3 regions of the Priestia flexa genome follow, and region 2 is predicted to be linked to each of the others. Evidence: riboswitches for the same ligand, from Rfam matches in the RefSeq annotation. Region 2 holds a riboswitch; each other region holds the start of a gene.
What was found. A riboswitch is a leader RNA that binds a small molecule or an ion and turns the genes downstream of it on or off. The one in region 2 is predicted to bind S-adenosylmethionine.
Positions count from the first base shown of each region.

Region 1 (4,592 bases), 1.6 Mb from region 2:
CTCAAAAAGAATTGTCAACGTATTTTTTGAATAAATTTAATTTAGCAATTCGATCAACCGCTTCTTTCAGTCGATCTTCATCGGTTAATAAACCTACGCGCACATAGCCTTCTCCGTATTCACCAAACCCAATTCCAGGAGCAACAACGACGTGTGCTTTTTCAAGTAACAAATCAGAAAATTCTTCTGATGTATAGCTTTTTGGAACCGGCAACCACGCAAAAAACGACCCTGGTGGGGCTTCAACGTCCCATCCGATTTCACGCAGTCCATGAATGAGAACCTGGCGACGAGATTCATAGCGTTCGACTAGTTCATCTACGCAGTTCTGTGACTCTAGTAAAGCAACCGCGGCTGCTTGCTGTATTCCGCTAAATACACTTACAAATAAGTGATCTTGTAAAAGATTAATCGCTTCAATAACGCTTTCGTTTCCAACAGCAAAACCGATGCGCCACCCCGCCATATTATACGTTTTGGATAGCGTATAAATTTCAATGCCCACTTCTTTGGCACCTGGAGTTTGCAGAAAACTAATGGGCTTTTGACCGTCAAACCCAATTGCGCCGTACGCAAAGTCATGTACAATGCACGTATCGTACTGGCGAGCAAATTCAACCGTTTTTTCGAAAAATAATGCCGTAGCTACTGCGCCGGTCGGATTATTTGGGTAGTTTAAAAACATGAGCTTAGCTTTTTGCTTCACTTCTTCGCTTATTTCCTCGTAAACTGGTAAAAAATCATTCTCTTTTTTCAAGGGCATAGCTTCCATTTTCGCTCGTGCTAGCTCCACTCCTGACCAATAGTCTGGGTAACCTGGGTCGGGCACTAAAACTGTATCTCCAGGATTAAGTAAACACTGAGGAATTTCTACTAACCCAGCTTTGCCTCCAAACAAAATAGCGACTTCTTTTTCGGGATTTAGCTGGACACCGTATTCTCTTTCGTAAAACGCTGCTGCCGCTTTTTTCAAAAAAGCTTGTCCGCGAAACGGTGAGTACTTGTGGTAGTTTGGATTTTCACTCGCGTCTTGAAGTGCCTTGACAATATGAGGGGGCGTTGGCTGATCTGGGTTTCCTTGCCCTAAATTAATCACATCATGCCCTTCTTTTATTACTTTTGCAACTTTGCTAACAAGGGATGCAAAAAATTGTTTCGGTAAACTCTTCAATAGTTCTGATTGTTCAAACTGCTTCATGTGAACACCTTCTCAAAAAATTCTTGAAATTCTAGTCACAAATAATATATTGTAATAGTCAACTTGTAAAGTCATTTTTATAAAATAAATCAGGATGGTGAAGTTTAATGAGCTTAAAAGTAGCGTGTTTACAACTTGATCTTGCATTTGGAAACCCTAAAAAAAATTACGAGCATGCTGAAAAAAAAATGAAGGAAGCACTGCTTGAATCTCCAGATATTCTTATACTGCCAGAACTTTTTGATACGGCTTATGATTTACAGAACCTCGACGCTATCGCGGACTCAGAAGGTAAGCAAGCGACTAGCTTTTTCTCTGCTTTCGCCAAAACACACAGCGTGAACATCATCGCTGGATCAGTTGCTAAGAAAACAAAAAGCGGCGTTACGAATACAATGTATGTCTTTAATCGTGAAGGCCAGGAGGTCTCGCAATATAACAAGCTACACTTATTTAAGCTGATGAATGAGCACTTATTTCTACAACCAGGTGAAACCAAAAACATCTTTACGCTTGAAAACTCATTATGCGCAGGCGTTATTTGCTATGATATTCGCTTTCCAGAATGGATTCGCGTTCATACAAGCGCAGGTGCAGAACTCCTTTTTGTGGTTGCTCAGTGGCCCAAGCCAAGACTTGCTCACTGGAAAGCACTTCTAGTAAGCAGAGCCATTGAAAATCAATGCTACGTGGTTGCCTGCAACCGCTCTGGAGACGATCCAGCTAACACATTTGCTGGTCATTCGTTAATCATTGACCCTTGGGGAGAAATTATTGCAGAAGCAGGTGAAAATGAAGAAATACTAACAGCAGACGTTGATTTATCAACCGTAAAGGCAATCCGAGAACAAATTCCGGTCTTTACAGATCGTCGCACAGAATTTTATTAAATTTCGCTGTTGACATCCAAAAATTCACATGATACGATGTTCTCCAGAAGTTACTAATAAGTCAAACAAATCAAAATTAAATAATATCTTTACTCTTATCAAGAGTTGGCTGAGGGATTTGGCCCTATGACGCCCAGCAACCGACCGTAATACCATTGTGAAATGGAGCGCAGCTTTTTAGCGCTATAAAACAATTCGTTGTTTTATGAAGGCACGGTGCTAATTCCAACAGAAAGAGAAATCTTTCTGGCAGATAAGAGGTTTGAATGACAATCAAGCCTCTTTCACTCACCGAAAGAGGCTTTTATATGATTTAAAAGCCTCCGGTATACTTATTTTTTATGGAGGTAGATAACGATGACAACAACAACTTATACATATGAGCCACTAAATGAAATTACAGCGATTAGACTTGTGAAACAGCTGAAGTTATTTTCGGAAAGTGAAGCTCTTACAGCTCGTGAAATTGGTGATGGCAATTTAAACCTTGTTTTTCATATTGTGAACGACCAAACCAACAAGTCCATTATTGTAAAGCAGGCTCTTCCTTATGCGAAAGTTGTAGGAGAAAGCTGGCCTTTATCACTCAAGCGCGCAACGATTGAAAGCAATGCGCTCAAACAGTTTGGCAGCTTAACACCCGAACTCGTTCCAGACGTTTATTATCATGATGAAAACTTAGCTGTTACGGTCATGGAAGACCTGTCTCACCTAACAATTTCTCGTACAGGATTAATCCAAGGAGAAACATACCCACTTCTTTCAGAACATATCGGTAGATTTTTAGCTCATATTGCATTTGAGACGTCTGACTTTGCGATTAAGCCACAGGAGAAAAAAGAGCTGGTTGCTCAATATATTAACCCTGATTTATGCAATATTACAGAAGACTTAGTGTTTACAGATCCGTTTTTTGATTACAATACAAATGAATTTGAAGAAACGCTTCGAAGCGATGTAGAAAACTTATGGACAGATGAAGAAGCTAAGCTTGAAGTAGCTAAGCTTAAACAAAAGTTTTTAACAAGTAGCCAAACGCTTGTACACGGTGACCTGCATACGGGTAGTATTTTTGCTAGTGAGCGCGAAACAAAAGTTATTGATCCTGAGTTTGCATTTTATGGGCCCTTTGGCTTTGACTTAGGACAGTTTGTTGCCAATCTTCTGCTTAACACCTTGTCTCGTCCTGCTCAAAAACGCAGTGTACTTTTGGATCATATCACCAAAACGTGGGATGTTTTCCAAACAACATGGAACAAACTTTGGGTTGAGTCTAAAGTGGAACCGTTCGTTAAAAATCCAAACTATTCCGACTATATCTTACAACAAACGTGGACGGATGCTGTTGGCTACGCAGGGTGCGAGTTAATTCGACGTACAATTGGATTGGCGCACGTAGTAGATATTGATTCATTGCCTGATGAAGAGCGCTTAAACGCTCAAAAAGCAGCTCTTCGTTTAGGACGTTATTTACTAACTCATCAAACAGAAATTAGTGCACATGATTTTAAGAACTTGATTGAAGAATGAAAGGAGCCCAACATGACACACACTCTTACACTCCCTCGTTCAGTTGAATGGAAGGAAACGTTTATTTCACTGCTTGACCAGCAGCTATTACCAAACACAGTTGAATATATTAAGCTACATACTTTACAAGACGTATGGGACGCTATCGTTACGCTAAAAGTACGAGGGGCACCTGCAATCGGCATTACCGCAGCGTTTGGCTTAGCGCTTTCGCTTCAAAACTACGATGTACAGACGATTGAAGAATTCAAAAAAAAGCTGCAGGCCGACAAAGAATTTTTGGCGAGTTCTCGCCCAACAGCCGTCAACTTATTTTGGGCGTTAGAACGCGTAGTAAACAGCATCAATAGCGCCATTTCCATAAATGAGGCTAAAACACTTGTTATTCATGAAGCGATTCAAATTCAAGCGGAAGATGAAGCCACCTGCTACCGCATAGGTGATTATGCATTATCGCTGTTTAATAAACACGATCGTGTTATGACAATTTGTAATGCTGGCTCGATTGCCACAGCATATTATGGAACTGCTTTAGCGCCTTTTCATATTTCAAAAGAGCGTGATATTCCGCTGAAAGTATTTGCGTGCGAAACACGCCCCGTTCTCCAAGGGTCACGCTTAACGGCATGGGAGCTTCAAAAATCAGGCGTAGATGTGACACTTATCACAGATAGTATGGCTGCACATACCATTAAAACAAAAGGGATTAATGCCATTATTGTCGGAGCTGACCGTATTGCAGCTAACGGTGACACTGCTAATAAAATTGGAACATATGGGCTTGCACTTTTAGCAAAAGCATTTAATATTCCGTTTTATGTAGCAGCTCCAAAATCAACGTTTGATTTATCGATCGCATCAGGAGCAGAAATTCCAATTGAAGAGCGCTCTGCAAAGGAAATTACGCATATCGGTGATGTACAAGTTGCTCCAGACAATATTTCTGTTTATAACCCGGCATTTGACGTTACGCC
Region 1 covers NZ_CP090431.1:964,838-969,429, reverse strand. The annotation lists gene LZP85_RS04890 (pyridoxal phosphate-dependent aminotransferase) at 2-1,198, opposite strand; gene LZP85_RS04885 (carbon-nitrogen family hydrolase) at 1,306-2,088, shown strand; SAM riboswitch class I at 2,181-2,348, shown strand; gene mtnK (S-methyl-5-thioribose kinase) at 2,446-3,618, shown strand; gene mtnA (S-methyl-5-thioribose-1-phosphate isomerase) at 3,631-4,592, shown strand, end outside.
Region 1: linked by a shared signal. The riboswitch ahead of mtnK (S-methyl-5-thioribose kinase) and the one ahead of LZP85_RS17410 (YezD family protein) in region 2 are both predicted to bind S-adenosylmethionine.

Region 2 (4,592 bases):
GTCAATTGAATTCCTTCAAGTCCAGGCGTTGCATACGCACCAGATAATAACACGATAAATGCAGTACAACTACAGATGATTAGCGTATCGTTAAAGACAGCCAGAGCTTGAATGAAACCTTGCTTAGCTGGGTGACTGACAGATGCCGCTGCGGCTGCGTTAGGTGCACTACCCATACCAGCTTCGTTGGAGAATAATCCGCGTTTGATACCATTCATGATGGCAGCACCGATGGCACCGGCAAATGCTTCTTCAAATCCAAAAGCGCTTTTTATAATTAATGCGATCATATGTGGAATTTCTGTAATATTAATAGCTAAAACAACTAATGCTAGTCCAATATATACAACTGCCATTACTACTACAATTAACTCTGATGCTTTGGCTACTCGTTTAATACCACCAAAAATGAGAACACCCACAATGGCTGTAACAACAACACCAACAATTAAGCGATTAACGCCAAAAGCTTCTTCAAAAGCAAGTGAAATAGTATTAGCTTGTACAGAGTTAAATACTAATCCGAATGAGATTGTAATTAAGATGGAAAATAAAACACCCATCCAGCGTTTGTTTAAACCTTTTTCCATGTAGTAAGCAGGACCACCACGAAAACCGTCTTTGTCTTTTACTTTATATACTTGAGCAAGGGTGCTTTCAATAAAAGCTGATGCTGATCCAACTAAAGCAACAACCCACATCCAAAACACTGCTCCAGGTCCCCCAAGAGCAATTGCAGAAGCAACACCAGCAAGGTTCCCAGTACCTACACGAGCTGCTGTACTAATAGCAAAAGCCTGAAAGGAGGTAATTCCTTTTTTATCGCTTCCGTCTGTTTTAGCGCCTTCACCTAACAAGCGAACCATTTCTTTGAACTGACTAAACTGAACGAATTTTGTACGAATTGTAAAATATAATCCAACTAATAAAAGAAGCGCAATTAATATGTAAGTCCATAAAAAATTATTGGCTTCATCCACAAAGCTGCTGAATAGAGTCGATATGGTTTCCATCCTAAAAGTTCTCTCCCTTAATTAATGATTAACCTTAGCTGTTCATAAAAAGAGTCATTTTAATGATGCTTTTTTAAAATGTGTAAGGTTTTCTGACATTAGTGATTATAGCGCGTTAGACGTATAAAAGGCAACCTGTAATAAGTTTTTTTTATCGTGTAATCTCTTTTTTTATAACTATAAGGTATGATGTCAGACAGGTGTAGTCGCTTACAGGATGTTTTTGCTGGAATGGATTGGATATAAGCTACCGTCTAAAGCAAAAGATATTCGACCGCTTTCTTCTGATACAACTAAAATAAGTGCGTCGCACTGTTCAGACATACCAAGAGCTGCACGGTGGCGTGTTCCAAGCTTCTTTTGCAGTACTTTTGTGGACAGTGGTAAAACATTAGCAGCCGAAATAATTTGATTGTTTCTAATCACAATGGCACCATCATGTAATGGATTTCCAGGATAAAAAACTGTTTCAACGAGCGTAGACGTAACGGGAGCGTGAATAGGAATTCCTTTTTGAATTAAGTGCTCCACTGAGTCATTTCTCTCAATAACCATTAAAGCTCCATGATGTTTCTCAGATAAATTATGTATCGCGAGTGAAAGAGCTGCGTATTCGTGGGTGTAAGGAGACAAGTAATGTCTTAAATAATAGGATGCAGCTGTGGACTGTACGCTTTGAAATAATTTTCTTAAGTCTTCAAAATCACATAAAACACAGTGGTCACTGCTTTCTAGATGTTGCTGAATTTTGGTTGCTTCCGCTGCTATTTGACTTAAATGATTTTGTAAACTTTGTTTAATTACATCATCTAATTGAAAAGAGTGACTTTCCATCATTGAACATAGCTCCAATCTAAAATAATTATTATGTTTTAATGTGTACGAAAGACATAAATCTATACTATAACGGTGTGAATTAAGAGTGACGCCCAAAAAAATTGCGCATATAATGAAAAAATAATAGATATTTCTGTTAATTTAAAGTATAGTTTTCTTATCGGATAAATTATTTTTGCTGTTGACAAATATTCTAAATATGCTAAAATTTTTAAAAAATACTTATCCAGAGTGGTGGAGGGAACTGGCCCTTTGAAACCCAGCAACCTGCATGTTGTGCAAGGTGCTAACTCCAACAAAATGATTTTCATTTTGAAAGATAAGGTGAATTTGTTGCCTAATCAGTCTTTCAGATGTGGAAGACTTTTTATTTTCCATGAAAAAACAGAAGCCTGTTGAATATATTGTTAACAAATAAGGAGGGACTGTGATGGCACAAAACTCTGACTTAAATTCTGTTTTTGCAAGCGTAGAAAAAATGTTAAGCGACATGAAGTTTGGCTCAATCACGCTTGTGGTTCAAGATGGGAAAGTAGTTCAACTCGAGAAAAATGAAAAAGTAAGAATTAAATAAATAGCTGACTAGACAAACTAGAGGCGGTTTTATCCTTCATTATGGGGGTAAAACCGTCTTTTTTGATTGGATAACAAAGTATTGGAGTGAAAATCATGAGTGTATATACGTATGAAAATTGGCCAAATCAATTTCCGACTTTTGATGAGCAAGATGAAACAAAGGGAGCTTTAAAGGCGTTAGAGTGGGCATATAACCATTATGGTGATTCTCTTATTTACGCATCTAGCTTTGGAATTGAAGGAATTGTATTAATTGATTTAATTTCAAAAGTGAAAAAAGATGCTCACATTGTTTTTTTAGACACAGGTGTTCATTTTAAAGAGACGTACGAAGTCATTGAAGCAATTAAAGAGAGGTTTCCAGATTTACGTATCCAAATGAAAAAGCCTAACCTATCGCTAAAAGAGCAAGCTGAAAAGCATGGAGATGAACTTTGGAAAACTGAGCCTAACCTATGCTGTCAAATTCGCAAGATTATTCCTTTAAAAGAATCACTTGCTCCGTATGATGCTTGGATTTCAGGGTTAAGAAGAGAACAATCTGAATCAAGAAGTAAAACAGAGTTTTTTAATAAGGACGAGAAATTCAAAAAGATTAAAGTTTGCCCATTAATTCATTGGTCTTGGAAAGAAATTTGGCGATATGTATATAAGCATAACTTGCCGTATAACAAACTTCACGATCAAGGGTATCCAAGCATTGGATGTGAGCCCTGTACGCTACCTGCCTATAACATGGAAGATTTACGATCTGGAAGATGGGCAGGTACTAAGAAAGTGGAATGTGGCTTACATGAATCTTAAATGAAAGAGCTGAAAATTTATGCTTGTTTACATTGCTTTTGCAATCGCCCTCTTTTTTGCGATGAATATTGGCGCAAGTGGTGCAGCTGCTGCTATGGGAGTCTCTTACGGTTCAGGTGCCATTAAGCATCGCAAAGTGGCATTAGCTATATGTGCACTAGGTATTTTACTAGGTGCTGTTATCGGTGGAGGAGAAGTTGTTAAAACCATTGGTTCTGGTATTATCCCAGAAAGTATTCTAACGGTGGAGCTAGTTATTATTATTTTAGCTTCTGCAACTCTATCATTATTCTTTGCTAATTTAATTGGAATACCACTATCAACTAGTGAAGTGACAGTAGGATCAGTTGTAGGTGTTGGGATTGCCTATCAATCTGTTTATATACAAAAGCTATTAATTGTTATGAGCTTTTGGGTTATTGTACCGATTATTTCGTTTGTAATTGCCTTTGTATGTGGGTGGTTATTAAAAAAGAAAAAAACGCCTACTCAGCAAAAGTGGAAAAAGCCACTTGCAGTTTTAGTAATAGCTACCGGTTTTTTTGAAGCTTTTTCAGCCGGTATGAACAACGTAGCAAACGCCGTAGGCCCGCTTGTTGGAGCTGGTATGATCAGTACATCAACTGGCGTTATAGCAGGTGGGTTAGCCGTTGCGGTTGGTGCATTACTTTTAGGAGATCGAGTAATTGAGACAAATGGGAAGAAAATCACGGATTTCACGGTGGGTGAAGGGTGTATTATTTCTGGAACAGGTGCGTCGCTTGTTACCGCAGCTTCCGTATTTGGACTCCCTGTCCCTTTAACGCAGGTTACAACATCTTCTATCATTGGAATAGGGGCAGCTAAATCTGGTTTTACATCTGATCAAAGACAGGTCATTGTTCAGATGCTAAAGGTATGGGTTGTATCGCCGGTTTTTTCTCTCGTTATCTCTTACGGTTTAGTGAAATTAGTGGTTGAAACAGATTTTTATGCGTTTGTGGTATTGATAAGCGGTTGTATTGCAACTTATGGCATTCTTAGTTTAATTAAAACAACAAAACAAAAACAAGAAAACCAAAAGATGACTGCTTAAAGATAAATATTAGTTATTCATTGAGGAGGAGTTTAGAATGAGTTCGATTCAAGCACATGGTGGAGAGTTAGTTAATTTATATCAACCTGATTATGATTATACAGGTGTTACGAAAGAGATTGAATTAGATAATATTGCATTAAGTGATTTAGAGTTAATTGGAATTGGTGGATACAGCCCTATTACAGGCTTCTTAGGACAGCGTGATTATGAAGCTGTTGTGGAAGGAATGAGGTTAGCTGACGGGACAGTATGGAGTATTCCAATTACTCTTCCTGTTACAGAAG
Region 2 covers NZ_CP090431.1:3,378,579-3,383,170, reverse strand. The annotation lists gene LZP85_RS17420 (alanine/glycine:cation symporter family protein) at 1-1,013, opposite strand, end outside; gene cdaS (sporulation-specific diadenylate cyclase CdaS) at 1,224-1,847, opposite strand; SAM riboswitch class I at 2,070-2,176, shown strand; gene LZP85_RS17410 (YezD family protein) at 2,281-2,424, shown strand; gene LZP85_RS17405 (phosphoadenylyl-sulfate reductase) at 2,520-3,230, shown strand; gene LZP85_RS17400 (sulfate permease) at 3,250-4,305, shown strand; gene sat (sulfate adenylyltransferase) at 4,343-4,592, shown strand, end outside.

Region 3 (4,592 bases), 1.6 Mb from region 2:
TTATCAACAAATGATACGCAAACTCTAATTGAACAATGCTTAGATCGAGGTATTACTACATTTGACCATGCGGATATTTATGGTAACTACAGCTGTGAAAAGTTATTTGGGCAAGCGTTAGCGCAAAAGCCTTCTTTACGCGAGTCTATGCAGCTTGTTACAAAATGTGGCATTAAGCTAACGTCTGATAAATATCCAGAGCGTAAAATTAATTTTTATGATACGAGCAAAGAACATATCATCAACAGCGCCAACCAGTCATTAAAGAATTTAAATACGGACTATGTAGATGTTTTACTCATCCACCGTCCAGATCCTTTTATGGATCCACAAGAAGTAGCAGATGCGTTTATTCAGCTTAAAGAAGAAGGAAAAGTACGCTACTTTGGGGTCTCGAACTTTAAACGTTCACAGTTTGATTTACTTCAATCGTTCTTACCTTTTTCACTTATTACGAATCAAATTGAAGTCTCCCCTACTTATTTAAACCATTTTGAAGAAGGCACAATTGAACAATGCCAGCAGCATAAGATAGCGCCGATGGCTTGGTCACCACTAGGTGGCGGCTCCATCTTCACTGCTGAAGATGAGCGTTCCATTCGCGTTCGAAACAAGCTAACAGAAATCGGTGAAGAAATTGGAGCGAAATCGTTAGATCAAGTTGTCTATGCTTGGTTACTAGCTCACCCAGCTACTATTATGCCGATTGTCGGGTCTGGAAAAATGAACCGCATTGATGTAGCTATTCAAGCGTTGGACTTAAAGGTGAATCGCATGCAGTGGTTCCAAATTTTAGAGGCTTCTAAAGGACGACCTGTTGATTAAACCTATTTAGATAATTTCTTTTCTAACACGTAGATTTCAACAATTTAATTCAATGCACTCCGAGGCTGAGAAATAAGTAATTCAGCCAATGATAAACCTGAACGGTTGAGAGTTCCTCACTTTTAATCGTTCAGGTTTTTTATTGATTGTGAAAACAATGTTGAAAATAGGGTGGAATGGAGCGTAGGACACTCGACTCCTGCGGGAAAGAGAGGGAAAACTGAGATCTCGCAGCGCAGGGAGGAAGCTCAGGTTCCTCTCCCCGGAAAGCGAGTGGCCATAGCGCAATGGAACGAACGTGTTCTGACAACGTAAAGAGGTGAGAAAAGGGAGTGTTGGTATTTTTGGAAATTTGTTTTGTTATGCCCACCCTCTTCTTATGATTTATTAGTGAAATTTTCGAAATTGTCTTGTATAATATACAAAAATCAGATAAATTAGATAATAAGATTAAATTTCATCTTTATCGTTCGTTTCTTTTTAAGTAAACATATCGCAGAATGAACTAAAATAATAATCATATATGGATTCTTATCACGAGAGGTGGAGGGACTGGCCCTTTGAAACCTCAGCAACCAGTCGAAATGACATGGTGCTAAATCCAGCAAGCAAATCGCTTGGAAGATAAGAAGAAGAAATAAAGTCTTCTTCTTACAGAAGGCTTTTTTTGTTTATTCATTTTCTTTTTTTATTTGAACACAACTGATAACAGATGAAATAGAACGTTTAAGGAGGTTTTCAAATGGGGTTACTTGAAGATTTACAATCACGCATTTTAATAGGAGATGGTGCAACTGGTACCCTTCTGTATTCACATGGAATTGATAGCTGCTTTGAAGAGCTAAACATCACAAAAAAAGAAGAGATTCAGCGCATTCATCGTGCATATGTAGAAGCAGGTGCAGATGTCATTCAAACCAATACATATGCTGCCAATTATCAAAAGCTTGCACGATATGGTTTAGAAGATGCTGTCAAAGATATTAACATTTCAGCCGTCAGAATTGCAAAGCAAGCTGCTAAGAAAGATGCATACGTGGTCGGTACACTAGGAGGCATTCGCTCATTTCAAAAAAACGCCATCTCAACAGAAGAAGTAAAGCGAAGCATTCGCGAGCAGCTATTTTGGCTGTTAAATGAAGGCGTTGACGGCTTGCTATTTGAAACATACTACGATTTTGAAGAATTAAAAACAGTGTTGTCCTTGGCTAGAAAAGAGACATCAAAACCAATCATTACGCATGTTTCACTCCATGATATTGGCGTATTACAAAATGGAACATCCCTTTATGATGCGTTTCAAGAGTTAGAATCTTTAGGTGCAGATGTTGTCGGTCTGAACTGTCGTTTAGGCCCTTCTCATATGATTCAATCGCTTGAAGAAGTTCCGCTTTTAGATCGTGCTTTCTTATCAGCTTATCCAAATGCAAGCTTACCAGCTTATGTAGAAGGAAAAGTGGAGTACGCTACAAATCAAGATTATTTCGTTGAAAGCGCCAAAGCTTTTCGCAATCAAGGCGTTCGTTTAGTAGGTGGATGCTGCGGTACTACGCCCGCTCATGTTCAAGCGATGTCACAAGCATTGAAGCATGAAAAGCCTATTACGCAAAAGAAAGTAAAGATTAGACCAGTTGTAGAAATCAAAGAACAAGAACAAACAAAGGAACCACACCTCCATGATCTTGTGAAAGAAAGGCGTTCAATTATCGTTGAGCTTGATCCACCAAAACAGCTTGGACCAACAAAATTTTTAGATGGTGCAAAAGCTCTTCATAAGGCTGGTGTTGATGCGGTTACCCTTGCAGATAATTCTCTGGCATCACCTCGAGTAAGCAACTTAGCAATGGCATCGCTTATGCAGCAGCAAACGGATGCTCGACCGCTTGTTCATATTACGTGTCGTGACCGTAACTTAATCGGACTTCAATCCCATTTAATGGGACTTCATACACTTGGCATTAACCAAGTATTAGCCATTACAGGAGATCCATCAAAGATTGGAGATTTCCCTGGAGCTACGTCCGTTTATGATGTCTCTTCATTCGATTTAATTAGCTTAATTGCTCAATTTAATGAAGGATTATCCTATTCAGGAAAGCCACTTGGACAAAAAACCAATTTTTCAATCGCAGCGGCATTTAACCCAAACGTTCGACATTTAGACCGTGCAGTTGTCAGACTTGAAAAGAAAATTTCATGCGGTGCTCACTATTTTATTACACAGCCGCTATACTCAACAAAACAAATTGAAGAAGTGTACGAAGCAACGAAACATTTAGATGCTCCAATTTATATCGGCATCATGCCACTAACAAGTGCTCGTAACGCTCGCTTTATTCATCATGAAGTACCCGGAATTAAATTGTCGGAAGATATTTTAGCACGCATGGATGCTACTGGAGAAGATCGAATTAAAGGTGAAGTTGAAGGATTAGCAATTGCAAAAGACTTAATCGATACTGCCTATGAATTATTTAATGGTATCTATTTGATTACACCGTTTTTGCGCTACGAAATGACCGAGATTTTAACTCGTTATATCAACGATAAACAGCTTGTAACGACAGAAAGGAAGAACTAAATGACCTCATTAATTCAAGAACAATTACAAAAGCGAATATTAATTATTGATGGTGCAATGGGAACCATGATTCAAGACGCAAATTTAACAGCTGCTGATTTTGGTGGCGAAGAGTACGATGGTTGTAATGAGTATTTAACCCTAACAGCTCCTCACGTTATTCAGCGTATTCACGAAGAATATTTCGCTGCAGGTGCTGATATTATTGAAACCAATACGTTTGGCTCTACTTCCATTGTATTAGATGAGTACGATTTAGGTCACCTTGCCTACGAGCTAAACATCGAAGCTGTAAAGCTAGCGGTGGCAGCACGAGATAAGTTTTCAACGCCTGAGTGGCCAAGGTTTGTAGCCGGAGCTATTGGTCCTACAACAAAAACATTGTCGGTAACGGGCGGAGTTACCTTTCAAGAATTGGTCGAGTCGTACGAAGAACAAGTTCGTGGATTATTAGACGGTGGCGTTGACCTCCTTCTGGTGGAGACGTGTCAAGATATGCTAAACGTAAAAGCTGCTTTTTTAGGAATTACAGCTGCATTTGAAGCATCGGGCAAAGAGCTTCCTATTATGATTTCAGGAACAATCGAACCGATGGGAACGACGCTGGCGGGCCAAGATATTGAATCTTTCTATCTATCATTAGAGCATATCAAGCCTCTATCTGTTGGCTTAAATTGTGCTACTGGCCCTGAGTTTATGACGGATCATATTCGCTCTTTATCTGAATTAGCAACGTCTGCTGTTAGCTGTTACCCAAATGCTGGCCTTCCAGATGAAGAAGGTAACTACCATGAATCACCTGAACTTCTTGCTCAAAAAATTAAAAGCTTTGCGGACAAAGGTTGGTTGAATTTTGTTGGTGGTTGTTGCGGTACTACGCCTGCTCACATTAAGGCGTTGGCTGAAGCTGTGAAAGACGTCTCTCCTCGTCCATTAAATCGACCTGAGCATAACCATGCTGTTTCTGGAATCGAGTCATTAATTTACGATGACTCCATGCGCCCTTTGTTTGTAGGTGAACGTACCAACGTTATCGGCTCACGTAAATTTAAGCGCCTTATTGCAGAAGGAAAGATTGAAGAAGCTTCTGAAATCGCGCGCGCTCAAGTAAAAAATGGTGCACATGTTATTGATATTTGCTTAGCCGATCCAGATCGCGATGAAATTGAAGATATGGAACTGTTTA
Region 3 covers NZ_CP090431.1:1,011,557-1,016,148, reverse strand. The annotation lists gene LZP85_RS05115 (aldo/keto reductase) at 1-825, shown strand, start outside; SAM riboswitch class I at 1,354-1,456, shown strand; gene LZP85_RS05110 (bifunctional homocysteine S-methyltransferase/methylenetetrahydrofolate reductase) at 1,568-3,406, shown strand; gene metH (methionine synthase) at 3,407-4,592, shown strand, end outside.
Region 3: linked by a shared signal. The riboswitch ahead of LZP85_RS05110 (bifunctional homocysteine S-methyltransferase/methylenetetrahydrofolate reductase) and the one ahead of LZP85_RS17410 (YezD family protein) in region 2 are both predicted to bind S-adenosylmethionine.